DNA from 4 places in the Serratia sp. TSA_198.1 genome. Region 4 is predicted to be linked to each of the others. Evidence: predicted binding sites of a transcription regulator. Region 4 holds the regulator's gene; each other region holds the start of a gene.

Region 1 (7,337 bases), on a different contig from region 4:
CTCAGGCAGGCGCTGTTATCCTGCTCAACCCGCTCCACTTTTCCCATCGCCGTTAAACGTTCCAGCATCGCCAGTACCAGCGGTAGTGGGGTCGCCAACTGTCGGCTGAGTTGTTGCGCCTGAGCGCTGCCATGCAGCGCCAACGCATCGCGGATCTGCAGCAGGCCGGCCATCAGTGGCAGTTACCCTGAGCACCCTGGCAACAGGCGGCAGGCGTCGCCTTGCCCAGACGTACCGTTACCCGGCTGCGCGCCCGGCGCAGGCAGAACAGGATCAGCAGATTAAACAGCGCCACGATGGCGATGGCCGTCAGGCTGTACCGCGGATGCTGGCTGAAGGTGGCGATCTGGTAAAACAGCGTGGCCAACGAGTAGGCCACGTTCAGCCCCCAGAGAATGGAGAAAGTCATCCAGCCGCGGCTGGATTCACGGGCGATTGCGCCCATCACCGAGACGCAGGGCACGTACAGCAGCACAAAGATCAGGTAACTGTAGGCGGAGATGCCGGAGCCGAATTTGCTGCTCATCATGCCCATGGAACTGACGCCCATTTCCCCGTCGCCCTTGCTGGCCTCGATGGGGTTGGACAGCACGCTCAGGCTGAAGGTGTCTTTCAGTCCTTGCCAGGTGGTCTCCACAGCACCGCTCAGTTCGCCCAAAAGGTTAAAGTTGGCGGCATCAAACTCGGTGTTATTGATGTGTTCAGCGGTGTACAGGGTGTTCAGCGTGCCGACCACCACTTCTTTCGCCATGGCCCCGGTCACCAGCCCGACGGTGGCTTGCCAGTTGTCGCTGTGCACGCCCATCGGTTGCAGCAGCGGCGTCAGCATTTTGGACACCGACGCCAGCGCGGAATCATTGATGTTATCGACCGGCTTGCCGCTGAACGTAAAACTGTTCAGGCCGCCGATGAAGATGCTGGCGATCACTATCACTTTCCCGGCGCGCAGCACAAAGCCTTTCAGCCGCTGCCAGGTTTGCAGCAGCAGGCTTTTCAGGTGCGGCACGTGATAAACCGGCAACTCCATGACGAACGGCGAGGCTTCGCCGCGCATGATGGTGTACTTCAGCACCAGCCCGGTGAGGATCGCCACCACGATGCCGAGCATATACAGCGAGAACACCACGCCCGCGCCGTCCTGGCCGAAAAAGGCGGCGGCAAAGACGGCGAAGATCGCCAACCGGGCACCGCAGGACATGAACGGCGCCATCATGATGGTAATCAAGCGTTCACGCGGGGCATCCAGCGTGCGGGCGCCCATGATGGAGGGTACGTTGCAGCCGAAGCCGACAATCAACGGCACGAAGGATTTACCGGGCAGTCCGAGCGCCTGCATCAGGCGGTCCATGACAAATGCCGCACGCGCCATGTAGCCGGAGTCTTCGAGAAAGGACAAAAACAGGTACATCATGCCGATTTGCGGCACCAGCGGCAGTACTGTGTTGATGCCGCCGCCGACGCCCTGCGCCAGGAAAATCGTCAGCCATTCAGGGAAGTGCAGGCTGTAGCCCAGCCATTGAATGCCCTGGATGAAGATCGCCGCCGAACCTATATCAAATATCGGTTGCAGCGCGCCACCGAGGTTGATCGCCAGCAAGAACATCAGGTACATCACCAGCAAAAAGATGGGCACCCCCAGCCAGCGGTTGAGGATCACCTTGTCCAGCGCTTCGGTCAGGCGGTTTGGCATCGCTTGCTGCGAGTTGCTGACCGCATCACACAGGGTGGCTATCGACTGATAGCGCGCATCGGCAATCACCAACGCAGGATCTTCTTGTTGCTGCTGTTGCAGCGCCAGCCTGGCGGCAGGCAGCAGGGCGGTAGCGTTGCCGGCCAATTGATGGCCGTAAATATCGCCTTCCAGCATTTGCAGCGCCAGCCAGCGGCGTTGTTCCGTCGGCAGCGCCTCCGGCATGGCATCGCTCAGGGTAGCCATTTCCTTCAACAGTAACGGTGGATAGTCCACCAGCGCTTTCAGATCGTTAAACCGGTGATGGTCGATTATTTGCTTCAACGCCCCGATACCGTCGGCCTTGGTGGAGACCAGAGGCACCACCGGGCAGCCGAGGCGTGCCGACAGCGCAGCGATATCAATGTCGATTTGCTGGCTTCTGGCGATATCCAGCATGTTCAGCGCGATGATGCAGGGGATACCCAGTTCCAGCAGTTGCAGCGTCAGGTACAGGTTGCGCTCAAGGTTGGAGGCGTCGACGACGTTGATCAGCAGATCGGCATCGCCGCTCAGGATGTAGTGGCAGGCGATTTGCTCGTCGAGCGAGGTTTGCTCCGAGATGGTGGTCAGCGAATAGGTGCCGGGCAGATCGACCAGTTTGACCTGGGATTGCGGCGTGGTGAACTGGCCTTCTTTACGCTCTACCGTCACGCCTGCCCAGTTGCCGACCCGCTGGCGAGCCCCGGTCAACTGATTGAACAGCGTGGTTTTACCGGAATTGGGGTTGCCTATTAAGCCAATAGTGAGTTTTTTCATCATTTCGCGTGATATCAGTCAATGGACATTGAGCCGGGCGGTGGGGCCGCGGCCGGGGCAAAAGGGCGCAGAGTCAGGATTGGCCGTCGAGCAGGATCAGGGCCAAATCTTTCCTGCGCAGCACCAGGCTGACGCGGCGGGTTTTTATTTCTATCGGGTCCCCCAGCGGCGCGACGCGCACCACTTCGAACGATGAGCCGGGCAGCATGCCGAGCGATAACAGTTTCTGGCGATAGGCCGGGCCGATGTCATTGGAGAAACCGGCAATTTTATAAGAGCGTTTAGGTTGAAGATGCATATAACCTTCTCAGAGCCCCTGGTTTTGGGCCGATGACGATAAAGAACGTTCCAGACGAAGCGCCGCGATGAGGATCGCAGGCTGCCGACGTTTTCAATCCATGAGGTAATGCAGTGAACACGCAACGCAATAATAGTGAGAATAGTTATCGTATTCAATACAAAAAGTAGGGGTATTGGTAACCAAAGGTTATGGCACCGACACTTAACGATCGGATTGCCTGATGCCTTATTTCTATCACCGGGTCTGCAGGGGTGCAAATGCGAATGGCGAGTTAAATCAGTTACGTAATTGCAGCGATTTTTTCCGATTTGCAAAACCTGGCGACAGATTGAGTGGTTTTTGGACGGTGTGGCGGCGAGCCGGCGTTTATTCGGTAACATCTTGTCTGCGGAATACGAGCGCTAACCATTTGTGTTTCGCCGGGAAATGCCAAAATGAAAACGCCATGTTAATAACGGTGTTAATGAACCGGGATTCGACGTTATTTTCAGGCTTAAAAACCGGGTGTTTATCGCTCAGGAAAAATAAGCGGGTTTATTGAGGCGGGTCAAAAAATAGCGACGCTATTTTTTGAGAAAGGGCGGAGCCGGCTCCGCCCTGTGTACCTTTGGCCTTTCAGTATGCAGCACTGCGCCAGTGGCCGGGGTGAATGTATTCGCCCCGGCCATGCCGCGCACCTGCTATTTCTTACCGAATGCCGCAGCCAGCGCATCACCCATGGCGCTGTTGCCGGCCGGTGAACTGTTGCGCGGTTTGGCCTTATTGGCCGGCGCGCGGGAGGGGGCATCCTTCGCCGGTGCATTGCCGCCGCCGCGACGTGGCGAACCTTCACCCGGTTGCTCGTCCAGACGCATGCTCAGTGCGATGCGCTTGCGCTGCAGATCCACTTCCATCACCTTCACTTTGACGATGTCGCCGGCTTTCACCACGGTGTGCGGATCTTCGACGAATTTGTCCGCCAGCGAGGAGATATGCACCAGGCCGTCCTGATGCACGCCGATATCCACAAAGGCGCCGAAGTTGGTGACGTTAGTGACCGAACCTTCCAAAATCATGCCCGGCTGCAGATCGTTGAGGGTTTCCACACCCTCGGCAAAGGTGGCGGTTTTGAATTCCGGACGTGGATCGCGGCCCGGTTTCTCCAGCTCTTTCAGGATGTCGGTAACCGTCGGTACACCGAATTTGTCGTCGGTGAAGTCGCTAGCCTTCAGGCTGCGCACCGCCGCCGGGTTGCCCATCAAATCCTGCAGCGCCTGCCGGGTGGCGGCCAGAATGCGTTCGACCACCGGGTAGGTTTCCGGGTGAACGGTTGAGGCATCCAGCGGGTTGTCGCCGTGGTTGATGCGCAGGAAGCCGGCGCACTGTTCAAAGGCTTTCGGCCCCAGGCGGCTGACTTTCAGCAGTTGTTCGCGGTTGCTGAAGCGCCCGTTTTCATCACGCCAGGTAACGATGTTCTGCGCCATCATGCGCGTCAGGCCGGCTACGCGGGTCAGCAACGGCACTGAGGCGGTGTTCAGATCGACGCCGACGGCGTTTACGCAGTCTTCCACCACCGAGTCCAGCTTCTTCGCCAGTTGGCTTTGGCTGACGTCGTGCTGGTACTGGCCGACGCCGATGGATTTCGGATCGATTTTGACCAGCTCGGCCAGCGGATCCTGCAAGCGGCGGGCGATGGAAACGGCCCCGCGCAGCGAAACGTCGAGGTTAGGGAATTCCAGCGCCGCCAGTTCGGAGGCGGAATACACCGAGGCGCCCGCTTCGCTGACGATCACCTTCTGTGCTTTGACGTCGCTGAACTGCTGCTGCAATTCAAGGTAAAAACGCTCCGTCTCACGCGACGCTGTGCCGTTGCCGATAGCGACCAGCTCCACTTTGTGTTTGATGCACAGCGCGGCGACGATGGCGGCGGCTTTCGCGGCCTGGCCGGTGTGCGGGTAGACGGTATCGGTGGCAACCAGCTTGCCGGTTGCATCCACCACCGCCACCTTTACCCCGGTGCGCAGACCGGGGTCCAGGCCCATGGTGGCGCGCATGCCGGCCGGTGCGGCCATCAGCAGATCCTGCATGTTACGGGCGAAAACGTTGATGGCTTCGTCTTCCGCGCGTTCGCGCACCGTGCCCATCAATTCGGTTTCCAGATGCAACAGCACCTTGATACGCCAGGTCCAGTTGACCACCGCTTTGCGCCAGGCGTCGGCCGGGGCGTTATTCAGGCGCAGGTCGAGGTGGCTGATGATGATTTGCTCCGCCTGGCTTTCGCGCGGGGCTTCTTCAAACTGCGGATCGGCGTTCAGCGCCAGCTGCAGCACGCCTTCGTTGCGGCCACGGAACATCGCCAACGCACGGTGTGAAGGCACCTGGGCAATAGGCTCATGGTGATCAAAGTAATCGCGGAACTTGGCGCCGGCTTCTTCTTTGCCTTCCACCACTTTGGACACCAGGTGGGCATGCTTCCACAGGTAGTTACGTACCTTGGCCAGCAGCGCGGCGTCTTCGGCGAAACGCTCCATCAGGATGTAACGCGCACCGTCGAGGGCGGCTTTGACATCTGCCACGCCCTTGTCGGCGTCAACGTAGCCTTCGGCCAGCTGTTCCGGCTGTTGCTGCGGATCCTGCCACAGGGTGTCGGCCAATGGTTCCAGACCGGCTTCGATAGCGATTTGGCCACGGGTACGACGTTTGGGTTTGTACGGCAGGTAGAGGTCTTCGAGCTCGGTTTTGCTTTGCGTGGCGTTGATCGCCCCCGCCAGCTGTTCGGTCAGTTTGCCCTGCTCGTCGATCGATTTGAGGATGGTCTGACGGCGGTCTTCCAGTTCACGCAGATAACCCAGGCGGGTTTCCAGCTGGCGCAGTTGGGTGTCGTCCAGGCCCCCGGTGACTTCCTTACGATAGCGTGCGATAAAAGGCACGGTATTACCTTCATCCAGCAGACGGATGGCGGAGTCAACTTGCTCCGGCCGGGCCTGCAGTTCTGTTGCAATAATGCGGCTCAGTGGGTCATTCATAGGTCTGGTATCTGTTGAGAACGGTTAGGAAACAGGGGGACAGTTATACGGATTGATCGGCAAAAATGCCAGTGGCGCTGCCCGTCTTTGCCCGATGCGCCGAGGTTACGCAGGTGGTTGTTGCCGCAAGCTCCGCGGGACAGCGGCCACCTGCGCGGACGCTCGGAAAAAACCGAATCTTACTTCACGTACTCGATCTCATTCACATACCACAGCGCATCGCCCACCGGGGTGTTGACGGTGGCGGCATCCCCCACCTCTTTTTTAAGCAGGGCGCGGGCCATCGGCGAATCGATGGAGATGTAGTCCCGGCGGCCAAAAATTTCGTCGTAGCCCACGATGCGGAAGCGCTTGCTCTCGCCATTCTCATTTTCCACTTCCACCCAGGCGCCGAAGAACACCTTGCCTTCCTGCTGCGGCGAATAGTCGACAATCTTCAACTGCTCGAGGCATTTGGTCAGGTAGCGGACGCGGCGATCGATTTCCCGCAATCGTTTTTTGTTGTACTGGTAATCGGCATTTTCACTTCTGTCGCCGAGACTGGCGGCCCAGGTCACTTTCTTGGTGACTTCCGGTCGTTCTTCACGCCAGAGAAAGTCCAGCTCTTGCTTGAGATTGTCGTAACCCTCGCGGGTTATCAGCTGCGTTCTCATTGTTTTCTGCCTTTATGGGGATATCAAAGGTTGCATGACGGTGCTTTGGCTTGGCGTTGCTGGATGCAATAAGCACTCAATAAAGCATTGGCTCGCAAAATTGCCGACCGCTGACGTTTTTTATCGCCTCGCCTGAGTTACACTGCCGAACCAGCCGCCCGGCCGCAACTTGAAATTCATGGGGCATCGCCCTTGGTCGATTAGCGGCGTTATCCCAAATTTAGTCTAAAAATATCGGGATTTTGACGAACCGTCGCCGGCATTTTGATGAAAATTGTTGATAAATGGGCAAAAGAATAAGCTTTGTAACAATTTCGTCTAGAATATATACCATTAAACGCTGTCCGAAATGACAGGGTTTTTTAACAATATTCACGTCAGGCAATAAAGCCTTTGGGAGTAATACAATGCAAGAGAATCATAAGATTCTGGTCGTCGATGATGACATGCGCCTGCGTGCGCTTTTAGAGCGTTATTTAACCGAACAGGGTTTTCAGGTTCGCAGCGTCGCCAACGCTGAGCAAATGGATCGCTTGCTGACTCGTGAATCTTTCCACCTGATGGTGTTGGACCTGATGTTGCCGGGTGAAGATGGGCTGTCCATCTGCCGCCGTCTGCGTAGCCAGAGCAACCCGATGCCGATCATCATGGTGACCGCCAAAGGCGAAGAAGTCGACCGTATCGTTGGGCTGGAAATCGGCGCCGACGACTACATCCCAAAACCTTTCAACCCGCGTGAACTGCTGGCCCGCATCCGTGCGGTATTGCGCCGCCAGGCCAACGAACTACCAGGCGCGCCTTCGCAGGAAGAAGCGGTGATTGCCTTCGGCAAATTCAAACTGAATCTGGGCACCCGTGAAATGTTCCGCGAAGATGAGCCTATGCCATTG
Region 2 (7,337 bases), on a different contig from region 4:
TTATTACAGCGCCGGCAACTTGCTGACGCTGTTGGAAAAACAGTTTATTTCTCGGTAGTCTCGCTGGCGGGCTGGAGCCTTTCTTCCTGCCCGCCGCTGCCCACCTGGCGCAAACCGCGCATGGCGAAAGCCAGTACCACACCCAGCACCGCCACCCCAAAACCAAAACTGGTCGACGTCATCGCCGGCAGCATAAACGCCCCCATTGCCCCCAGCAGTAACGCCCCCAGCGCATCGCCCACGACGTTTTGCGCCGTCCACAGACCATTGATGCGCCCCAGGAAGGCGTCCGGCGTCAGGTTCTGAATCAGCCCGTATTGCAGCAACGAGTTCACCGCGCTCAGGTAACCAAAAATCACCAGGAAAAACAGCGCCAAACCGTACCACGGCATCAGACCGAACAGACCTATGGCGACGAACGCACCTATCGCCGTCGTCAACATCATCCAGCCCGGCCGCGCTACGTGAGCGACCCGGCCGCTGGTGAACGCGCCAATCGCCGCGCCGAGCGGGACTGCGGAATACATAAAGCCCAATTGCGCTGCGCTGACGTGCCACATGCCGGACATCGCCGGATATAGCACCCGCACCGCACTGGCCATGGTCAGCAGCGCGCCGATCAACGCCACCATACCGATTACCCGGTTGCGGAACAGGAAGCCGAAACCACCGGCCAATGCGCGCAGCGGGTGTTCGCGCGGTTGTGGTGGCGGTGCCAGCTGCGGCAGACGCAGCAAGGGGATCAACGTCAGCAAAGTGCCCAACGCCGCCAGGCCGTAGTTCCACATCACGCCGGAGTGAGCGATCACCAGGCCCCCGATCGCCGGCGACAGGATCGAGCCAAAACGCACCGTCAGCATACTGATGGCACCGGCCTGAACGATGTTTTCACGCCCCACCAACGCTGGCGTGGCGGCCAGCAGCGCCGTCACCCCGACCGCGCCGAAGAAACCGTCCCACACGGCCAGCAAATAAATCGCCGTTAACGAAGGGGCCGGCAAGGCAGCGTTCAGGCACAGCCCGATAAAGCCAATGCCGCAGGTGGAGCGAGCAAACAGAATCAAACGGCGGCGCTCGTAGCGATCGGCCAATACGCCCCCCATCAGCAAACCGGCAAACATACCGCTGCCCGCCAGCGTCACGGACAGCCCGACCAACAGGGTCGAACCGGTCAACGCCTGGATCTGAACCGGGATCGCAATGGCCATCAATCCCAGCGCCAGAATGGAAATAAAACGTGCGCAAAATACGGCACGGAACGCGCCATTGGTCTTAAGCAGGCCAAAATCCAGCAAAATAGAGGGCTTACTCATCAGCTTTCTCACCACAACGTAGGAAAAGGGACAGCGTCTATAGCCAAAATAATTGGAGTTGAATCAAGGCGGCAACCAAGCGCATCCCCATGAACGTACAGGAAGTACGTGATTGGGGTAAGTGCAGGCAGCCAACGCAGAGACAGCTTCAAGAATGAAGGGTATGTGCTGCAATAGCGAAGGGAGTCATGGTAACATAGATGAAAGCAATCAATAATGATAATAAATATCATTTATATTCAATTAAATAACGGATTGTTATGTTACGGATTACACGCAATGGCGCGCCGTCCATTCCGGCCCCCAGGGATCGTCTTATTAGCGGCACTCCCCACTCATTTCATCGCAAACTGTTTGGTTTGCTGCTTGCCGTTTGCGCGCTGTTGGCCGTTATGCTGCTCAGCCTGTCGCTCGGCGCTAAATCCATCCCTTTTGATACGGTTATCCAGGCGCTGAACGGTCAATGCCGTGGAGCGGACTGCACCATCATTACCGAAGCCAGGTTGCCGCGCACGCTGGTGGGCGTATTGACCGGCATTGCGCTGGGCCTGTCCGGCGTATTGATGCAAACCCTCACCCGCAACCCACTGGCCGATCCGGGCATTCTCGGCGTGAACGCCGGGGCGGGATTTGCCGTGGTACTGGGCATCACCTTCTTTGGTGCCGCCGAGGTTAGCCAATACCTGTGGTTCGCCTTTGCCGGTGCGATGTTCGCTGCGCTGCTGGTCGCGTTGATCGGCGCGCTGGGCGGCAGCAGCCTGAACCCGGTCCGCCTGACGCTGGCCGGGGTCGCGATGGCGGCGGTGCTGGAGGGAATGACCTCAGGGATTTCTCTGCTCAATCCGCTGGTGTTCGATCAACTGCGGTTTTGGCAGGCCGGTTCGCTGGATATTCAAAATATGCAGGTGGTGCGCACCGTCACCCTGCCGATCCTGCTGGGCACGCTAATCACGCTGTGGATGAGCAAATCGCTTAACAGCCTGAGTATGGGCAACGAATTGGCCACTGCGCTGGGCACCGGCATCGTCCGCACCCAATTGCTGGGCCTGCTGGCGATCACCCTGCTGTGCGGCGGCGCCACCGCCGCCGTCGGCCCGATTGCCTTCGTCGGCCTGATGATGCCGCACATTGCCCGGCGGCTGGCCGGCTCCGAGCTGCACTGGATGCTGCCGTGGACGCTGGTCCTGACCCCCATCCTGTTGCTGAGCGCCGATCTGATTGGCCGCTTCCTGGTGGCCGGCGAACTGCGCGTTTCCATCGTGACCGCCCTGATTGGCGCACCGCTGCTGATCATGCTGGTGCGCCAACGCCATATGTTCAGGAGGCAACGCTAATGTCGATGCTGGCTGCCCGTCTGATGACCGACCCAAAATTGCGTGCCCTGTCGCGGCCGACGCTGACCGCGTCGATACTGGCGCTTGCCTGCGGGGTACTGGCGATTTACGCCCTAGGTTCCGGTTCCCTTTCGCTTAACGCCACGCAGGTGATCGACGCTCTCCTCGGCAAAGGCCCGGCAAACCTGACGGTGATAGTCACCCAGTGGCGTCTGCCACGCGTCACTATGGCGTTGCTGTTGGGCGCCGCACTCGGGATCAGCGGCGCTATTTTCCAGTCTCTGCTGCGCAACCCGCTCGGCAGCCCGGACGTGATTGGCTTCAATACCGGCGCCTACAGCGGCGTATTGGTAGCCATAGTGCTGTTTAACGGCGGCGTTATCGGCATCACCTCCGGGGCGCTGGCCGGTGGCCTGCTGACCGCCGCGCTGGTTTATCTGCTGGCATGGCGCAACGGTGTCGAGGCTTTCCGTTTGATTATCGTCGGCATCGCCGTGCGCGCCCTGCTGGTGGCCGGCAATACCTGGCTTATCATCAGCGCCTCGCTGGAATCCGCCATGACCGCCGGGCTGTGGAGCGCAGGGTCACTTAACGGCATAAGCTGGGCGAAAAGCCTGCCGGTGCTGGCGGTGATCACGCTGTGCTGCCTGCTGTTGCTGACGCTGTCACGCCGCATGCGGCTGATGGAAATGGGTGACGACACCGCCTGCGCCCTCGGCGTGCCGGTGGAACGTTCGCGCGTGCTGCTGCTGCTGATCGGCGTAACGCTGACCGCTGCCGCCACCGCCGTGGCCGGGCCGATCTCCTTTATTGCACTGGTGGCGCCGCAGATTGCCCGCCGCCTGTGCGCCAACCGCAGCGTCCTGTTGCTGACCGCCCTGACCGGCGCGCTGTTGCTGCTGATCGCCGATGTCGCCGCCCAGCGCCTGTTTATGCCTTATCAATTGCCGGTAGGCGTGCTGACCGTCAGCCTCGGCGGCATTTATCTGATTTGGCTGTTAATCCGTGAGTCACGAAAAAAATGAATGCTGAACCCCTGCTGCCCGCGCCGCTGCGCGCTGAACACCTGACGCTAAGCTATGACAAGAAAATCGTAGCGAGCGATCTTTGCGTCTCTATCCCCCAGGGCGAACTGACGGTGATTATCGGGCCGAACGCCTGCGGTAAATCTACCCTGCTGCGCACCCTCAGCCGCCTGATGCAACCGCAAGCCGGAACGGTCTGGCTGAACGGCAAGCACATCAGCGAATACGCCACCAAAGAGGTGGCGCGCCAGTTAGGCCTGCTGCCGCAAAGTTCGACCGCTCCCGGCGACATCACCGTGTTTGATCTGGTGGCCCGTGGCCGCTACCCGCATCAGCGTCTGTTCAGCCGTTGGCGCGAAGAAGACCAGCAAGCGGTGGAGCAGGCAATGCGTTCCACCGGCGTGTTTGAACTGGCCGAACAGCCGGTGGATACGCTTTCCGGCGGGCAGCGTCAGCGGGTCTGGATTGCGATGGTGCTGGCGCAGCAAACGCCGCTGCTGTTGCTGGATGAACCGACCACCTGGCTGGACATTAGCCATCAGATCGACCTGCTGGAATTGATGCGTCAATTAAACCGTGAAAACGGCCACACGCTGGTGGTAGTGCTGCACGATCTCAACCACGCCTGCCGTTACGCCACCCATCTGATCGCTATGCGCGGCGGCAAAGTCGTGGCCGAAGGTGCACCTAAGGATATCGTGACGCCGGAGTTGATCGAAGAAGTGTACGGCCTGCGCTGCATGATCATTGACGATCCTGTCTCGCACACGCCACTGGTGGTGCCGCTGGGGAAATGATTTCCCGCAGATTTGAACGCGGTTCGCAGCGCTCCTAAAAGGACAAGGCCCACGAATGGGCCTTGTCGTACAGGCGGCTTGAAAGACGACGGGTATTACAGCGCTCTTAGAATGCGATTCAGCAAGGGCCCCAGCACCTTAAACGACGCCGGTGAGACGATATCTACGTGCGCGCAATCCAGTTCATGAACCTGCAAGGCATCCACATATTCCGCCCAGGTTTGCTGCACGTCCATCCCTTCCTGCAACGTCTGACGCGCGACAAACAGCGTCGCCTGCCCGCTGAAATTCGCCGTATGGGTCGCGGAAAGCAGACGCACCGAATCGGCATAGTTGGCTTCGATATTATCGAACATCGCCACCCGGGTTTCGCCCAGTGCCGGATCCAGCGTATCTTCCGATACCGCCAGGAACTGCTGGCGTTCGCGCTGCACTTCTTTCAACACGTTGTCATCCAGCATCACGTCCCAGTTTTGCGTTTCCGGCGGATAGGTATCCAGCAGGCCGAGGAAGGCCACTTCTTCGCCTCGCGCCTGCAACCTGGCGGCGATCCCCTGCGCCAAGGTGCCACCCAGCGAATAACCGATAAAGTGGTAAGGCCCCTGTGGCTGAACCTGCAATACCGTCGCCAGATGCGCCTCGCAAACCTGATCCATATTTTCGCTGAGCGCCAGCGGGCCATCCGGACGTGGCGACTGAATGCCCACCAGTGACCAATGTTGATCGATATAGCGCGGCAGTACGCTGAACTGCCAGGAGAATCCGGAAGCCGGATGCAGGCAGAACAGCGTCGGGCCATCGGTGGTACGCAGCGGCAATACGCTGTCGAAACCGGTTTGGTCGGCTTCTTCCTGGGTGCGTTCTTGCGTTAGCAGTTGCGCCAGCTGTTCCACCCGGGAAGCGACCATCACCTGCCCTACCGAAACCGCCTTGCCCAACTCGCGCCGCAGCTCCGCCGCCAGCCGCATGGCCAGCAGCGAGTGGCCGCCGAGGGCAAAGAAATCATCGTCGGCAAATACGGTTTCACGTTGCAGCAAGCGCGCAAATACCGCAGCGATCGCCGTCTCCAGCCCGGGTTCAGGTTCACGACCCGCAGCCCTGACGCCGTTTTGCGGCTGCGGCAGCGCTTTGCGATCCAGCTTGCCGTTAGCGCTTAGCGGTAAAGAGTCCATCTCAACCAACGCCACCGGCACCATGTGTGGCGGCAGGCGATCGGCCAAGGCGCCACGCAGGCCGTCGAGATCCAGGCGCACGCCAGGCTGGGCCACCAGGTAACCCACCAGTTGGCGGGCATCCCCACCGCCGGTGTCTGCCGGCGTATTGCCCAGTACCAGCGCATGGGTCACCGCCTGCTTAATGCCAGGCAGCGACAGCAATGCATGGTCGATTTCGCTCAGCTCAATGCGCTGACCACGAATTTTTAGCTGATCGTCGCTGCGGCCGAGGTATTCCACTTCGCCACCCGGCAGCCAGCGCGCAACGTCGCCGGTACGATACATCCGTCCGCCGTTGCCTTCGGGATCGGCCACAAAGCGGCTGGCGGTCAGTTCCGGGCGGCCAAGATAGCCCTGCGCCAGCTGCACGCCGGTAAGATACAAATCGCCGGCCACACCCGGCGGCACCGGCCGCAGACGCGCATCCAGGATGCGCAGCCCGGTATTCCACACCGGCAGGCCGATCGGCACATTGGCGCCCGTGATTGCCGCCAGCGACTCGCCCCAGGCCGGATGCCAACTGACATCCACCGCCGCTTCGGTCGGGCCATACAGATTATGCAAGGGCACGCCAGTGCGGCTTTGCCACAGGCGACACAGCTCAGCCGGCAGCGCTTCGCCGCTGCAAAAGACCTGCCGCAACGGCGCACAGCAGGCCACCGCCGGCGGGTTGTCCAGCGCGCCGACAAAGGCCGCCAGCATCGAAGGCACGAAATGCAGCGTGGTAACCCGATGCCGGTCAATCAACGCCAACAGCTGTTGCGGGTCGCGGTGCGCTTCCGGCGGCGCCATCACCAACTGGGCCCCCACCATCAACGGCCAGAAAAACTCCCACACCGAGACGTCAAAGCTGCATGGCGTTTTCTGCAGCACCACATCGTTCGCCGCCAGTGGATACTGATGCTGCATCCACAGCAAACGGTTGACGATCGCCTGGTGCCCCACCAGCACGCCTTTCGGCCGCCCGGTAGAACCGGAAGTAAAGATGATGTAAGCCGGGTGATGCGGCGTTGGCCCGCTGAGTATCGCCTCAGCCGCGCAGTCGACGGCCAGAGGCGCATCAAACAGCAGGATTTCTCCCTTGCCGGCAAAACGCGCCTGCTGCGTAGGTTCGGTGATGATCAGTCGCGGTGCGGCATCTTCCAGCATCATGCCAAGGCGTTCGTCAGGGTAGCCGGTGTCCAGCGGCAAGTAGGCGGCCCCCGCTTCGACAATCGCCATCAGCGCCAGCGACAGGAACACCGAGCGCGGCAGCGCAACGGCAACGATATCGCCGGGCTGTACACCCTGTGCCGTCAGTTGGCGCGCCAGCGCGGTGACCTGTTCACGGGTTTCGCGATAACTGAACCGGTATTGCGCGTCTCTCAGCGCCGGAGCATCCGGGGTTTTCTGCGCCTGTTCGGCCAGCAGGCCGCTGAGGGTTTGCGCCGCCACCGGATGAGCGGTGTCGTTAACCCTGGCCAGCAGTTGGCGGTCCTGTTCGGTCAGCAAATCGGCTTCGCCAATCGGCATCTGCGGCCGGGCGGCAAACTGACGCAGCAACAGCGGCAGGCGCTGTAAATGCGCCGCCAGCTCATCGCGCTGATAACGTTCGGCATTGGCCAGCAGATCCACCTTCAGCGTGCCGGCCTCGTCGAGATACAGCGCGATCTCC
Region 3 (7,337 bases), 960 kb from region 4:
AACTGGTGCATGAATGGCTGCAACAGCTGCTGGCGGAACGTGCCGAACAACCGGCGACCGGCGAGGCCTGGTACTTGTTTGGCCACTGTACCGAAACCACGGCGCTGCCGGCCAGCGGCCAGCATTGGGCGTCGATCTTCTCCCGTTTCGGGGCCAAGCTGGAAAATGTCAGCGTGGGCTGTTGCGGCATGGCGGGCACCTACGGGCACGAAGTGAAGAACCTGGAGAATTCGCTCGGGATTTATGAGCTATCATGGCATCAGGCGTTGCAACGTTTGCCGCGGCAACGCTGTCTGGCGACCGGTTATTCCTGTCGCAGCCAGGTCAAACGCATTGAGGGTAACGGCGTGCGCCACCCGTTACAGGCACTTCTGGAGATGATTGCGTGAAATTGTGGAAACGAGAAACGACGCTGGAGCAGTTAAACCGCGCCGGTGAGGGATGCATGGTGAGCCATGTAGGGATTCACTTCACCCGGCTGGAAGACGATTTTCTTGAAGCCACGATGCCGGTGGACCACCGTACCCGGCAACCTTTCGGGCTGTTGCACGGCGGGGCGTCGGTGGTGCTGGCGGAGTCGATGGGATCGATGGCCGGTTATCTGTGCAGCGAAGGGGAGCAGAAAGTGGTAGGGCTGGAAATCAACGCCAACCATTTGCGGGCGGTATTTGAAGGGCAGGTGCGTGGCGTTTGCCGCGCGCTGCACGTTGGCCGACGGCATCAGGTGTGGCAGATCGAAATATTCGATTCGCGCGACCGGTTGTGCTGCACCTCACGCCTGACCACCGCAATCATCGACTGATCCTCCCACCCGCAGGCGCCTTTGCCTGCGGGTACTCCGTTGCCGTTCCGCAGACATTTACAGTTGGAATGGCACCCGCTTGACGAAATCCTTCTGGAAGGCGTTAGCCTTCTCCCAGGTGCCTTCCATCGCATATTTCTGGCAGATTAAGGTCAGGGTATGCCGGGCAAAATGATAGCTCTGAACCCGAAACAGCTGGCAGCGCTGCGGGTTGTTGATTTCGACGATCAGCCGGTTATGCAGTTTGCTGAGCGCGTGCAGATAGCTTTCATCATCGCCGTTTTCCAGGCACAGATTGGCCATATTCAGGCTGACGTTATTGTAGCGTTTCAGATGGTTGATATTGCACTCTGGCCGCCTGAGCGACGCCTCCGCCATGTAGAAATCTACCGTGGCATCGCGCACGCTGAATTTATAGTCATCAATTTTGCCCAGCAGCCACGCATTCATCGAGATATTCATTTACCCGTGCTCACCTGTATTTGAATGATAATCATTATCATATTTACGGATGCGTTCGCGATCAATCATTCTGTTGAAATTTTTATCGGACACCGGGGCTGCATTTGCTCTGCGCCGACCCAATATCAGTCAGTAGCGGCTAAACTTTAATCAATGACGGTGGTTTCGGCCAGTGTGGCCGGGCGGTGCAAACGACGGAAAACGCCGCTAATTGCCGATAAACGCATTTTTGAGACAGACAAAATGTTGAAATAGGTATTTTCTATGAATGTTTACATCGACAATAAAAGCCGGCGGTGTAAAGGGGATGAGCCAGCGGCTGGGCGGTGCGGTAATTCAGGATGTACAGTAAATTCATAAGGATAAAATGAACGCGTCGCCGCGGGACTGCGCCAGGCACCCTGACTGTCCCTTCTGCTTGCCGTGTGCGGCAGCAAAAAAACGGGCTTTTGGCGGATACCCCCGCAAAACAAACGGTTGAAGTGATAATTGTTATCACTAACATATAAGCAACCCAGATTGGCTGTGGTAAAACACGAGTGTGAGGTAGGCCCTATGCAAACGGAAAATGTCGGCACCTTTTCTCTGGACGAAAATGTCTGGCAAGGCATTTTGCTCAGCGACAACGCCGTACAACAAATTACTAAATTGATGCAGCAGGATCCGCAAGTGAAGGGGCTGCAACTCGGAGTGAAGCAATCAGGCTGTGCCGGGTTTGCCTATGTGCTGGATCTCACCCGTGCCCCGGCGGAAGACGACCTGCTGTTTGAGCGCGATGGCGCCAAACTGTATGTGCCGCTTAAAGCCATGCCGTTCATTGATGGCACCACGGTAGATTTTGTCCGTGAAGGGCTGAATCAAATATTCAAATTCAATAACCCTAAAGCTCAGCATGCCTGCGGGTGCGGCGAGAGCTTTGGCGTTTGAGCGATGCAATCAACATGACACGAAGCAATGTAGAAATGCCTAATGAAGTGCAGGCTTGGGTCAGCGAAGGGCGCTACAAAGAAGGCTTTTTCACCCAACTGGATACCGATGAATTGGCGACGGGCATCAACGAAGATGTGGTGCGCGCCATTTCGGCCAAGCGTAACGAACCTGAGTGGATGCTGGAATTCCGTCTGGAGGCCTACCGTGCCTGGCTGCAAATGGAAGAGCCGCACTGGTTGAAGGCGAACTATGACCGGTTGAACTACCAGGATTACAGCTATTACTCGGCGCCCTCCTGCGGCAGTTGCGACGACGCCTGCGGCTCCCAGCCCGGCGCCGAACAGCAACCCGGCGCGGCAACCGAAAACAGCTATCTGACCAGCGAAGTTGAGCTGGCGTTTAACCAGCTTGGCGTACCGGTGCGTGAAGGCAGCGAAGTGGCGGTAGACGCGATATTCGATTCGGTATCGGTCTCCACCACCTACCGTGAAAAACTGGCGGAAAGCGGGGTGATTTTCTGCTCGTTCGGCGAGGCGATTCAGGAATACCCGGATCTGGTGCGCAAGTACCTGGGCCGCGTAGTGCCGTCCAACGATAACTTCTTTGCCGCACTGAACGCCGCAGTGGCCTCCGACGGCACTTTTGTCTACGTGCCGAAAGGCGTGCGCTGCCCGATGGAACTCTCGACCTATTTCCGCATTAACGCCGCCAAAACCGGCCAGTTTGAACGTACCATCCTGATCGCCGATGAAGGTAGCTACGTCAGTTACATCGAAGGTTGCTCAGCCCCGGTGCGTGACAGCTATCAGCTGCATGCGGCGGTAGTGGAAGTGATCCTGCACAAAGACGCCGAAGTGAAATATTCAACGGTGCAAAACTGGTTCTCCGGCGGTGACAGCAAGGGCGGCATTCTCAACTTCGTGACCAAGCGCGCGTTGTGCGAAGGCGCAGGCTCGAAAATGTCCTGGACCCAGTCGGAAACCGGTTCGGCGATCACCTGGAAATACCCGAGCGTGATCCTGCAAGGCGATAACTCAATCGGCGAGTTTTTCTCGGTGGCGCTGACCAGCGGCCATCAGCAGGCGGATACTGGCACCAAGATGATCCACATCGGCAAGAACACCCGATCGACCATCATTGCCAAAGGCATCTCCGCCGGGCACAGCGAGAACACTTACCGCGGCCTGGTGAAGATCCTGCCGGGGGCGGAAAATGCGCGTAACTTTACCCAATGCGACTCGATGCTGATTGGGCCGGACAGCGGAGCCCATACCTTCCCGTACGTGGAGGCCCGCAATAACAGCGCACAGCTGGAACACGAAGCGACCACGTCGAAAATCGGCGATGACCAACTGTTCTACTGTTTGCAGCGCGGCATCAGCGAAGACAATGCCATCTCTATGATCGTCAACGGATTCTGTAAGGACGTGTTCTCTGAACTGCCGCTGGAGTTCGCCGTCGAGGCGCAAAAGTTATTGGCCATCAGCCTGGAACACAGCGTGGGCTAAACGCCGGATTTACAGCGCAGCAGCGCTACTTAAGGACACCGCATGTTAAGTATCAAGAATTTGAAAGTCAGCGCCGAAGGCAATGAGATCCTCAAGGGATTGAACCTGGAGATCAAGCCGGGTGAAGTGCATGCCATCATGGGGCCGAACGGCTCGGGCAAGAGTACGCTTTCCGCCACCCTGGCGGGGCGTGAAGAGTATGAGGTGACCGAGGGCGAGGTTACCTTCAAGGGTAAAGACCTGCTTGAGCTGGCCCCGGAAGATCGCGCCGGCGAAGGCGTGTTCCTGGCGTTCCAGTATCCGGTTGAGATCCCCGGGGTCAGCAACCACTTCTTCCTGCAGACGTCGGTGAATGCGGTGCGCAAATACCGCCAGCAAGAACCGCTCGACCGCTTCGATTTTGCTGATTTCATCGAAGAAAAGATTGAGTTGCTGAATATGCCTCAGGATCTGTTGACCCGCTCGGTCAACGTCGGTTTCTCCGGCGGCGAGAAAAAGCGTAATGACATTCTGCAGATGGCGGCGCTGGAGCCGGATCTGTGTATCCTGGATGAAACTGACTCCGGCCTGGATATTGACGCGCTGAAGATCGTCGCCAACGGCGTTAATTCGCTGCGGGACGGCAAACGTGCCTTCATTATCGTCACGCACTACCAGCGTATTCTGGACTACATCAAACCGGATTATGTTCATGTTCTGTCTCAAGGGCGCATCGTGAAGTCCGGCGATTTCTCCCTGGTGAAACAGTTGGAGGAGCAGGGCTATGGCTGGCTTACCGACCAACAATAACTCGCGTGCGTTGCAACAGCTTTACAGCCTGTTCGAGGCCCGTGGCGGCGAACACTCCGCTCATGCCCTGGCGCACTGGCAGCAGGCTTTGCGTCTGGGCTGGCCGACGCGCAAACATGAAAACTGGAAATATACCCCGCTGGAGGGCTTGCTGGAGCAGCAATTCCTTGAGCCGCAGGCCGAGCCGATCGCTGCCGCCCAACGTGATGCGCTGGCGCTGAACCTCGATGCTTATCGGCTGGTGTTTGTCGACGGACGGTTCAACGCCGCGCTGAGCGACAGCGATCTGGGGGAATACCAGTTCGAGGTCACTCCCTACGGCACGCCGCAGGCATTGCCGGAGCCGATCCAGCCTGAAATTTTTCTGCACCTGACCGAAAGCCTGGCGCAGGAGACCAGCATGATCCGCGTGGCGGCCGGCAAGATCGCTGCTCGGCCGTTGTACCTGTTGCACATCAGCAGTGGACGCGGCGCTGAGGGCGAGGTGAATACTGTGCATCATCGCCATCACCTCGACGTCGGTCGCAATGCCCGGGCTGAGGTGATCGAGCATTATGTCAGCCTGAACGATGCCGCGCATTTCACCGGCGCGCGTCTGACAGCCAGCATCGGAGACAACGCGGAGCTGCGTCACTGCAAGCTGGCGTTCGAAAGCCAAGCGAGCTACCACTTTGCGCATAACGACTTGGTGATTGGCCGCGACGCGCGGGTGAAAAGCGACAGCTTCCTGTTGGGGGCCGGCCTTACGCGGCATAACACCAGCGCGCAGTTGAACGGCGAAGGTTCCAACCTGGTGATCAACAGCCTGGTGCTGCCGGTGGGCAAGGATGTGTGCGATACCCGTACCTATCTGGAGCACAACAAAGGTTACTGCGAGAGCCGTCAACTGCATAAAACGGTGGTCAGCGATCGCGCCAAGGCGGTATTCAACGGCATGATCAAAGTCGCTAAACATGCGATCAAAACCGACGGCCAGATGACCAACCACAACCTGCTGTTGGGTAAGGTGGCGGAGGTGGACACCAAGCCGCAGTTGGAAATCTACGCCGATGACGTGAAATGCAGCCACGGCGCCACCGTCGGGCGTATTGATGAAGAGCAACTGTTCTATCTGCAATCGCGCGGTATTGATAAACACGCAGCGCAGCAGATGATCATCTTCGCCTTTGCCGCTGAACTGACCGAGGGCATCGGCAACGATGTTATCCGCGAATGGGTGCTGACGCGCATAGCGCAACGCCTGCCGGGGGAGGCAGCATGAGTTTTCCGATTGAACGGGTGCGCAGCGAATTCCCGCTTTTGGCGCGTGAAGTCAATGGCCGGCCGCTGGCTTACCTTGACAGTGCCGCCAGCGCGCAGAAGCCGCAGGCGGTGATCGATCGCGAACTGGATTTTTATCGCCATGGCTACGCGGCGGTACACCGTGGCATCCACACGCTGAGCGCAGAAGCGACGCAGGAGATGGAAGCGGTGCGCGAAAAAGTGGCGGCGTTTATCAACGCCGCCTCGGCGGAAGAGATTGTTTTCGTCAAGGGCACCACCGAGGGCATTAACCTGGTGGCCAACAGCTTTGGCCGCCATGTCCTGCAGCCGGGCGACAGCATTATCATCACCGAGATGGAGCATCACGCCAATATTGTTCCCTGGCAGATGCTGGCGCAGGAGCGCGGGCTTCAACTGCGGGTATGGCCGCTGCAACAGGACGGCACGCTGGATCTGGCGCAGTTGCCGGGTTTGATCGACTCGTCCACCAAATTGCTGGCGATGACTCAGGTCTCCAACGTGCTGGGCACGGTGAATCCGGTGCGTGAAATCATCGCTCAGGCGAAGGCTGCGGGCCTGAAGGTGCTGATAGACGGTGCACAGGCCGTTATGCATCAGCGCGTGGATGTGCAGGCGCTGGATTGCGATTTCTATGTGTTTTCCGGCCACAAGCTGTATGGCCCTTCCGGTATCGGCATTCTTTATGGCCGCCAGGCGCTGCTGCAGCAGATGCCGCCGTGGGAAGGCGGGGGATCGATGATACAACAGGTCAGCCTGACTAACGGCACCACCTATGCCGAGCCGCCGTGGCGCTTTGAGGCCGGTTCACCGAACACGGCCGGCATGATGGGGCTGGGCGCGGCGATGGATTATGTTAACGCGCTGGGGCTGGAGGCGATACACGACTACGAGCAGTCGCTGATGCACTATGCGCTCGAAGCGCTGAAACAGGTGCCGACGCTTAACATCTATGGTCCGACAGAGCGCGCTGGGGTCATTGCCTTTAACCTGGGTGAGCATCACGCTTACGATGTCGGCAGTTTTCTGGATCAATACGGTATCGCCATTCGTACCGGGCACCATTGCGCGATGCCGTTGATGGCGTTCTATAATGTGCCGAGCATGTGTCGCGCTTCGCTGGCGTTATACAACACCCGCGATGAAGTTGATCGGCTGGTGGCCGGGTTGCAGCGTATCCAAAAACTCTTGGGGTAGGTCGAGGGTGCCGCTTGTGGCGCTCTCTGGCGAAACAATGCCTGCAGACAGTTACGCGGGGCCGGCATGCCGGCCCCTGAATTATTGAAAGGATCCTCATGGCGAACTTGCCGGATAAAGATAAGTTGGTGCGTAATTTTTCCCGTTGCCTTAATTGGGAAGATAAGTACCTGTATGTGATTGAACTGGGCGCGAGGCTGCCGGCACTTGCCGAGGACGAACGTCAGGCGAGCAATCTGATTTCCGGCTGCCAGAGCCAGGTGTGGATTGTGATGCACACTGACGAGCAAGGGCGTGTCGAATTTCACGGCGACAGCGATGCGGCCATCGTCAAAGGGTTGCTGGCGGTAGTGTTTATTCTGTATCAC
Region 4 (7,337 bases):
AAATCGCTTTGCTGAGCCGGCTGCCCGGCACGTGGGTTATTCGCCATCGACATATCTCCCTATTCCCTGTCCGGCAACCGGGCAATATGTCGCTCACGGCCACCATGACGGGCTGTTCGCTAAATTAGATAGTGCCGCAAACTTTATCTGTCAGTTCCGCAGGGAACTGCATAGCCTGCATGATGTGTTCAACCATGCTGCGTTTACGACCGGTGTTGGTATTGGTGATCACCCAGTAAGGCGTCCCCGGAACGTGCTTTGGCTTGGTATGCGTTCCGTTCGCCAGCAGGGTTTGTTGATCGCCGGCAAAATAGGTGCGGGTACGACCATGCAATGCATCGGTAGCTGCGGCAAAGCCCGCCGCATCGAGGGTATACAGGGTCGAAAGAACCAGCATGAAACGATTCACAGCTCTGCTCTGCTCGGCATATTCGTCCGACAGCAGCAGCTCGCGTACCGCGCGCACACGATCGCGAGGACGCTGCGCGGCGACGACTTTTTCCTGCTCGGCGCTCTGAGCACTGGCGGCAGGCACGGCGCGCAATGGCTGGCCTGCGGTAAACTTCAACATACGGCGCAAAATATCGGACGCGCTCTCACCAATATGTTGCGTGTGGCTGGCAATATAACGGTAAAGCTCTTCGTCGACTTCAATAGTTTTCATCTTTATCCAGTACTGTTTTTTTCTACTTAGAACCTGAAGCCAGATCCTGCATTCAAGCCATGGGATTATAAGGTTAAAAGCGCAAGGGCGAACACAACTATGTGCCTGCGGGCGGAAAAAGCAGACTAATACCTATAGCCGGCGCTGCCAAGCCCGAAACGAGAAAAATCCGTGTTATCCCCTATGGATTTCAAGTTTCCGCTAACCACGCTGCTGCCTGAAAGGCGACGGGTATATTCGTCGTGTGTTTTAATCATGATACCCTAATCTGAATCTCTCTCAGTATGAACTTCGCCATGAAATTACATTATCAACTACTGGCCACCGACTCCGCCGCCCTGCCGGTCGTGCTGATCCACGGGCTGTTCGGCAATCTGGACAACCTGGGCGTGCTGGCGCGCGATCTGAATCAACAGCACAGCGTGATTAAAGTCGATCTGCGTAACCACGGCCTTTCGCCGCGTTCTGCGGTAATGACCTATCCGGAAATGGCGCAGGACCTGCTGGCGCTGCTCGATGAGTTGCAGTTGGAGAAGGCGATTGTGATCGGCCACTCTATGGGCGGCAAAGCGGCAATGGCGCTGACGGCGATCGCCCCAGAACGGGTTGAAAAGCTCATTGTTATCGACGTGGCGCCAGTGGATTACCGCACTCGTCGCCACGACGAGATTTTCGCCGCCTTAAAAGCGGTGAGTGCGACCGGCATCACCCAACGCCAGCAGGCCGCGGAGTTGATGCGCAGCTACCTGCAAGAAGAAGGCGTGATCCAGTTCCTGTTGAAATCCTTTCATCAGGGCGAGTGGCGCTTTAACCTGCCGGTACTGATAGACCAATACGAAAACGTCACCGGCTGGCAGGACGTCCCCGCATGGCCGCACCCGACGCTGTTTATCCGCGGCGGCCTGTCGCCCTATGTGCAGGACAGCTACCGTGAAGATATCGCGCGTCAGTTCCCGCAGGCGCGAGCGCACGTGGTTGCCGGCACAGGCCACTGGGTTCACGCGGAAAAACCGGAGGCGGTACTGCGCGCCATCCACCGTTTTCTCGACGAAGCCTGAATAAAAACTGCCCTCTGGCGAAAAAACGCGCTAAAGATAACGGCTTAGCGCGTTTTCGGCTCAGTTAAACATTGTCGTTGCTCTATCTGCTGGGGTAATATGGCGCGCTATAATTTTGCCGCCCTGCTCAGCGTGTTCAGTAACGCCAGGCTGGGGGTAAATTTGGGTTAGGGTTTATTGGCCCGAAGTGTGTTAACCGAACCGTCCGGAAGCGTATACGCTTTTTGATGCAAACTCCCTTGCAGTACCGCTACCTATGGCAAAAGAACAAACGGATCGCACGACGCTGGATCTGTTCGCAGATGAACGCCGTCCGGGGCGCCCGAAAACCAACCCGCTATCCCGAGATGAACAGCTTAGAATCAATAAGCGTAATCAGCTTCGACGCGATAAAGTCCGTGGCTTACGGCGTGTGGAACTGAAAATCAACGCGGATGCGGTGGACGCCCTGAACAAACTGGCGGAACAGCGCAATATCAGCCGCAGCGAGCTTATTGAGCAAATGCTGCTGGCACAACTGGCGGATGAACAGCCGGAACATTGATCTTTGCAGCCGCACATGCGGCGCGGTGTTATGGATGACACCGATCAACACCGTTTTATTCCTCCCGGCATCGCATAAACGCGATAAAACCCCGGGGTAAATCTCTGGCATGATACGCACTTACCGGTAAGAGGCAGCTTCTTGCCATGTCATCATTTTAATCGGTGTTATCGCGTTCAACGCTAACATCGTGCAATGCAATTAATTGAATTTAAAGGTTATACGCGATATGGCTAATGTAGGCATTTTCTTTGGCAGCGACACTGGCAATACCGAAAACATTGCCAAGATGATCCAGAAAATTCTTCAGCAGCAGTTTGGCAAAGAGGTATCGGAAATCCGCGACATCGCCAAAAGCAGCAAAGAGGATCTGGAAGCTTTCGACATTCTGCTGTTGGGTATTCCTACCTGGTACTACGGCGAAGCCCAGTGCGATTGGGATGACTTCTTCCCAACGCTGGAAGAAATCGATTTCAACGGCAAGCTGGTTGCGCTGTTCGGTTGTGGCGATCAGGAAGACTATGCGGAATATTTCTGTGATGCGATGGGCACCATCCGCGACATCATCGAGCCACGCGGCGCCGCGATTGTAGGCCACTGGCCGACCAAGGGTTACCACTTCGAAGCATCGAAAGGTTTGGCGGATGACAATTTCTTCATCGGCCTGGCGATTGACGAAGATCGTCAACCGGAATTGACCAACGAACGCGTCGCAGCCTGGGTGAAGCAGATCAGCGAAGAACTGAGCCTGGCCGATATCGTCGGCTAACCCTCAAAGGTTGAACAAAAGCCCTGCAAAGTGCATAGTGTTGCCAGCAGGGCCGTTCATCGGCAGCACGGATTTCTGCAATAGAAGCTACATGTTTGTAACTTCCCACATCGTCAAGGTAGACTGAGATATCGGTTTATCCCATCCATCAAGACGTTGCGTGTGTAACATGCAATTGTGCCATGATATCTTTGTTAACAACCGGCGGTTTCCATTTAGGGCAACCGGTTCTATAATGACACGCAATTAACTCTTTGTGCCGACCGATGCCACAGGCAAGAATGCCTCAACTTGATTAGCATAGTAACAGGACTGAATCCGCATGACTGACAACAACACCGCATTGAAGAAGGCCGGCCTAAAAGTCACGCTTCCGCGACTCAAAATCCTGGAAGTACTGCAAAATCCGGAATGCCATCACGTCAGTGCGGAAGATTTGTACAAAAAACTGATCGACATGGGCGAAGAAATTGGCCTGGCGACGGTTTACCGCGTACTGAACCAGTTTGATGATGCCGGGATTGTGACCCGTCACAACTTCGAAGGCGGCAAGTCCGTGTTCGAATTGACCCAACAGCATCACCACGATCACCTGATTTGCCTGGATTGCGGCAAAGTGATCGAATTCAGCGATGAGTCTATCGAAGTGCGTCAGCGTGATATCGCCAAGCAGCACGGCATCAAGCTCACCAACCATAGCCTCTACCTGTATGGTCACTGTGAAATCGGTGATTGCCGTGAAGACGACACCTTGCACGACAAAAAATAATGCCCTGACCGGCATTGAGAACCGCCTTAACGGCGGTTTTTTTATGCCTCCAGATCAGGGCAAAAAAATCCCCGGACAGGCCCGGGGAAAATCACATCAGAAAGACAACAATTGCAGCGGCACTTCTCCACGGTACTTCTCTCACTTCCCACTGACGCTCACGTCACCGTCAACTCACCCGCCGACACGCGGATGGGCAAACTCGTCACAATGCATATTCAAGAAACAGCAGCCGATCGAAGAAAATTGGCCAGGCATAGTCGAAAACGCCGCGAACGCGGAACCCTTTATTCAGGTAGATTTGGCAGGCATCGCTGCTTTGCCATACGCACAGCACAATATGTTTCGCCCGGCGCTGCTGCGCCTGCTGCTTAATCAGGGCAAACAGGGGGTTAAAATGACCCTGTCCGCGGAATCGGCTCTCAATGGCCAGACTGCAGACAAAGTAATCGTCCGCACCGCACTGGCTGTGCACAAAATCGTCGTAGGCCTCATCAAGCGGCTTTATTTCATCGCGATATAGATAGCTCGCCTCAACGCCATACAACTCGTCGAGACTCGCCGCAGTGAAAAATCCGATAAACGCCCCGCACCGATCGTAAGCCAGGGTAATCAGGTCCAGATAGGGGTCGATATTTTGCGCCTGCTGCAGCGATACCAGATCCATCCCGGCCGGGTTGCCGGCAGAGCAGTATTCCAGGTAGCTGGTGGCAAAAAGCAGCTTCGCCATGCGGATCCTGTCCGCTTCGCCAGCTTGCCGCCCCGGCAGAAAATGCAGCCCGCCCTGCGCTAGCGGCAATGCCGCATCGCCCGCTCCGACGGTTAACCGCCAGTAATTGCCCTCGTCGATCTGCCGCCGGTTATCGGCTATCAAATACTCGCCAAAAAGCTGGTTCACCCGATCCAGCGCGCGGTCATGGGACAGCACCGAATAGTAATGGTAGTGATCGATATCGGACCTTATCTGCGCCGGGTAGGCCATGCGCGGCACTTCATCGACGGTAAATATTTCCGCATGGCGCGCCAGATCCGTCGGTTGCTCAAGCTGCCAATCCACCTGCTCCAGCCGGCTTATACACTGTCGATAGCTGCGCAGTTCCTCCTCCCCGAGCGGCAACGTCTCATTGGTTAGCACATCCTCCAACAGGCGCATGCCGCGGATACCACAGGTCACCGCCTGCGGAACAGCGTCATAATGAACCCCATGATCCTTGCAGAAACGATCGTGGCTAAGGACAGTCCTGCCGATGTGGCGGCACCACAACAGATAAAACGCGTCGAACAGCCTTCTTTCATAAAGAGGGTTTTTATCCGGCACGTCACCGCTTTGCGCCGCATAGATCTGATCCAGACCCGCCAATATTTTGCACAGCGACCTATCGCCGCTGCGGCCAATGATCATCCCGGTTTCATCCAGAAACAAATTCAACCCGCTGACGTGGCTGACCTCGCCATTGGGCAGAAACTGAAGGTAATCCGGCACTTCGGGTTTCAGCAGGAAAAACGTCGCCGAACGGTGCGGAAGAGTGTCGATATCCATATACATTCCGCCCATTTCAATCAGGATCAAAAAGCGAAAGTAGTCAGAAAGCGTGGCGTAATAGCGCTTATCATGGAGCGCGTGGATAAAATCCAGGTTGCCGCCGAGCCTTTTTTGCGCCAGTTCGCTCAGCGAATGCACCTGCAACCGGTGGTTGCCGGCATCGAACTCCCCCAGCAGACCGCCTTTCACTTCCGAAGCTGGGGAAAAGTACGCCTCATTTTTGAGTTGCCGCGCATCCCATACCCACAACATCCCGACCCATTCGTCGGCGATTGTGTTGCGAACAGCCTGCTGCGCATCTCCCCATTGGGAAATAACCTCTCTGGCATCGTCGGGAATCGCCCCGCCCAGCCAAATGCGGTGCAGCAATTTTTCCTGCGCGGCCAGCGGACGAGTAGGAACGCAGAACAACGAGGAACACTGCGCGGCATCGAATAAACGCCCTTGCTCAACCAGCCACGCCCGCAGCTGGCTGACCCCACGCCGGTACTGTTCCAGCAACGCCGGGGAACGCTGGCGCTGAGATTTCACGAACGCTAACTTCAGGTTATTAATCCAGGCCTCATAGTCGGCACGAAACAGCTCATGCTGCATCAATCCCAAATGCTCGTCATCAAGCTTCATCGTCAGCCTCCCAGCAGCGGTGTGCAATGGCCGTATCCCTGTGGATTCTTGCTCTGCCAATGCCAGGCGTCGCGAACCATTTTTTCCAGGCTTCTTTTGGCTTTCCAGCCTAATTTTTCCGCCGCCAGCGTCGGATCAGACCAACACTCGGCAATATCTCCTGCACGGCGCGGGTTAATTTGATAGGCGATTTTAAATCCGCAGGCGCGCTCAAATGCCTGGATAATCTCCAGCACCGAATAGCCTTTGCCGGTGCCCAGGTTATACACGTTAAAACCCGGTCGCAGATTATCCAGCGCTTTCAAATGCCCTTCGGCCAGATCCATAACGTGAATATAATCACGTACCCCGGTGCCATCGCTGGTGGGATAGTCGTTGCCATACACCGGCAACACCGCAAGTTTGCCAATAGCCACCTGTGCCAGATAAGCCAGAAGATTATTGGGAATGCCTGCGGGATCTTCACCGATCAAACCAGACTCGTGCGCCCCGGCCGGGTTAAAATAACGTAGCGCGGTGATCGCCATCTGCGGTGCGGTTCTGGCAAACTCCGCCAAAATCTGTTCCACAATAAACTTGGAGGTGCCATAAGGATTCGTCGTCTGCCCGACGCGGCAACTCTCCGTGAGCGGGGTATATTCCGCCGGCCCGTAAACGGTGGCGGAAGAGCTGAAAATAAATTTCCGAACACCGGCATGGCGCATTCTGTCCAGCACGATCAGCGAGCCGGAAATGTTATTTTGATAATATTTCAGCGGCTCCTCGGTAGATTCTCGAACCGACTTCAACCCGGCGAGATGAATAACCGCCTGAATATCATGCTGGCGAAAGAGGTGATCCAGTAAATGGTGTTCTTGAATATCCCCTTGATAGAAAATCACTTTTTTACCGGTCAGCCTCTCTACCCGAAACAGCGACTCCGGCGAACTGTTGGACAAATTGTCCAACACGACAACCTCCTCTCCCCTTTCCAGCAATGCCAATACCGTATGCGAACCGATATAACCGGCACCACCCGTCACTAATATAGCCATCATGTATCCTTGTTTGTGTTTAAAAATAAACGACTCACTCAGAAACTACTAAACTTCCCGGACTTTCCCCCCCACGGGCAAAGCAATTAAAAGCAGTACTACGGCTAACAAATAAACGGAGAAGTGCGGCCCATATTCGGTCAGAAAACCTTGTAATATTCCGGCCAGGATCACGCCGGTTGAAATACTGTTGGTAAACAACGTGGTGGCCATTCCTGCACGATCCGGCATCAGATCCTGAAAATACAACATGCCGACGGTGGCGATAATGCCGATAAATATCGCGTTAAACACCTGTAAAACCAGTAATCCGCCGGCCGAGGTACACCACA

The links. Region 4 encodes Fur, which represses iron uptake genes when iron is present. Its sites were predicted from a motif close to ATAATAATGAGAACNACTATCAA; they were not measured.
Region 1: feoA (ferrous iron transporter A) is a predicted target of Fur. The motif match lies at 2,916-2,938, and genes of this name have one in related genera.
Region 2: fepD (Fe(3+)-siderophore ABC transporter permease) is a predicted target of Fur. The motif match lies at 1,530-1,552, and genes of this name have one in related genera.
Region 3: sufA (Fe-S cluster assembly scaffold SufA) is a predicted target of Fur. The motif match lies at 1,747-1,769, and genes of this name have one in related genera.

What each region holds. Positions count from the first base shown of each region.
Region 1 covers NZ_JBQZFP010000007.1:64,953-72,289, reverse strand. The annotation lists gene ACUTSW_RS21905 (FeoC-like transcriptional regulator) at 1-173, opposite strand, end outside; gene feoB (Fe(2+) transporter permease subunit FeoB) at 173-2,488, opposite strand; gene feoA (ferrous iron transporter A) at 2,562-2,786, opposite strand; gene ACUTSW_RS21890 (Tex family protein) at 3,470-5,794, opposite strand; gene greB (transcription elongation factor GreB) at 5,974-6,447, opposite strand; gene ompR (osmolarity response regulator transcription factor OmpR) at 6,855-7,337, shown strand, end outside.
Region 2 covers NZ_JBQZFP010000002.1:271,721-279,057, reverse strand. The annotation lists gene fepB (Fe2+-enterobactin ABC transporter substrate-binding protein) at 1-58, shown strand, start outside; gene entS (enterobactin transporter EntS) at 45-1,313, opposite strand; gene fepD (Fe(3+)-siderophore ABC transporter permease) at 1,574-2,647, shown strand; gene fepG (iron-enterobactin ABC transporter permease) at 2,647-3,672, shown strand; gene ACUTSW_RS12660 (ATP-binding cassette domain-containing protein) at 3,669-4,469, shown strand; gene ACUTSW_RS12655 (enterobactin synthase subunit F) at 4,565-7,337, opposite strand, start outside.
Region 3 covers NZ_JBQZFP010000001.1:1,073,218-1,080,554, reverse strand. The annotation lists gene ydiJ (D-2-hydroxyglutarate dehydrogenase YdiJ) at 1-389, shown strand, start outside; gene menI (1,4-dihydroxy-2-naphthoyl-CoA hydrolase) at 386-802, shown strand; gene ACUTSW_RS05050 (hypothetical protein) at 860-1,264, opposite strand; gene sufA (Fe-S cluster assembly scaffold SufA) at 1,820-2,191, shown strand; gene sufB (Fe-S cluster assembly protein SufB) at 2,206-3,702, shown strand; gene sufC (Fe-S cluster assembly ATPase SufC) at 3,745-4,491, shown strand; gene sufD (Fe-S cluster assembly protein SufD) at 4,466-5,752, shown strand; gene sufS (cysteine desulfurase SufS) at 5,749-6,969, shown strand; gene sufE (cysteine desulfuration protein SufE) at 7,068-7,337, shown strand, end outside.
Region 4 covers NZ_JBQZFP010000001.1:2,036,155-2,043,491, forward strand. The annotation lists gene pgm (phosphoglucomutase (alpha-D-glucose-1,6-bisphosphate-dependent)) at 1-47, opposite strand, end outside; gene seqA (replication initiation negative regulator SeqA) at 125-664, opposite strand; gene ybfF (esterase) at 949-1,722, shown strand; gene ybfE (LexA regulated protein) at 1,979-2,266, shown strand; gene fldA (flavodoxin FldA) at 2,496-3,035, shown strand; gene fur (ferric iron uptake transcriptional regulator) at 3,358-3,804, shown strand; gene ACUTSW_RS09785 (glycosyltransferase) at 4,010-5,971, opposite strand; gene galE (UDP-glucose 4-epimerase GalE) at 5,974-7,005, opposite strand; gene ACUTSW_RS09795 (sugar efflux transporter) at 7,054-7,337, opposite strand, start outside.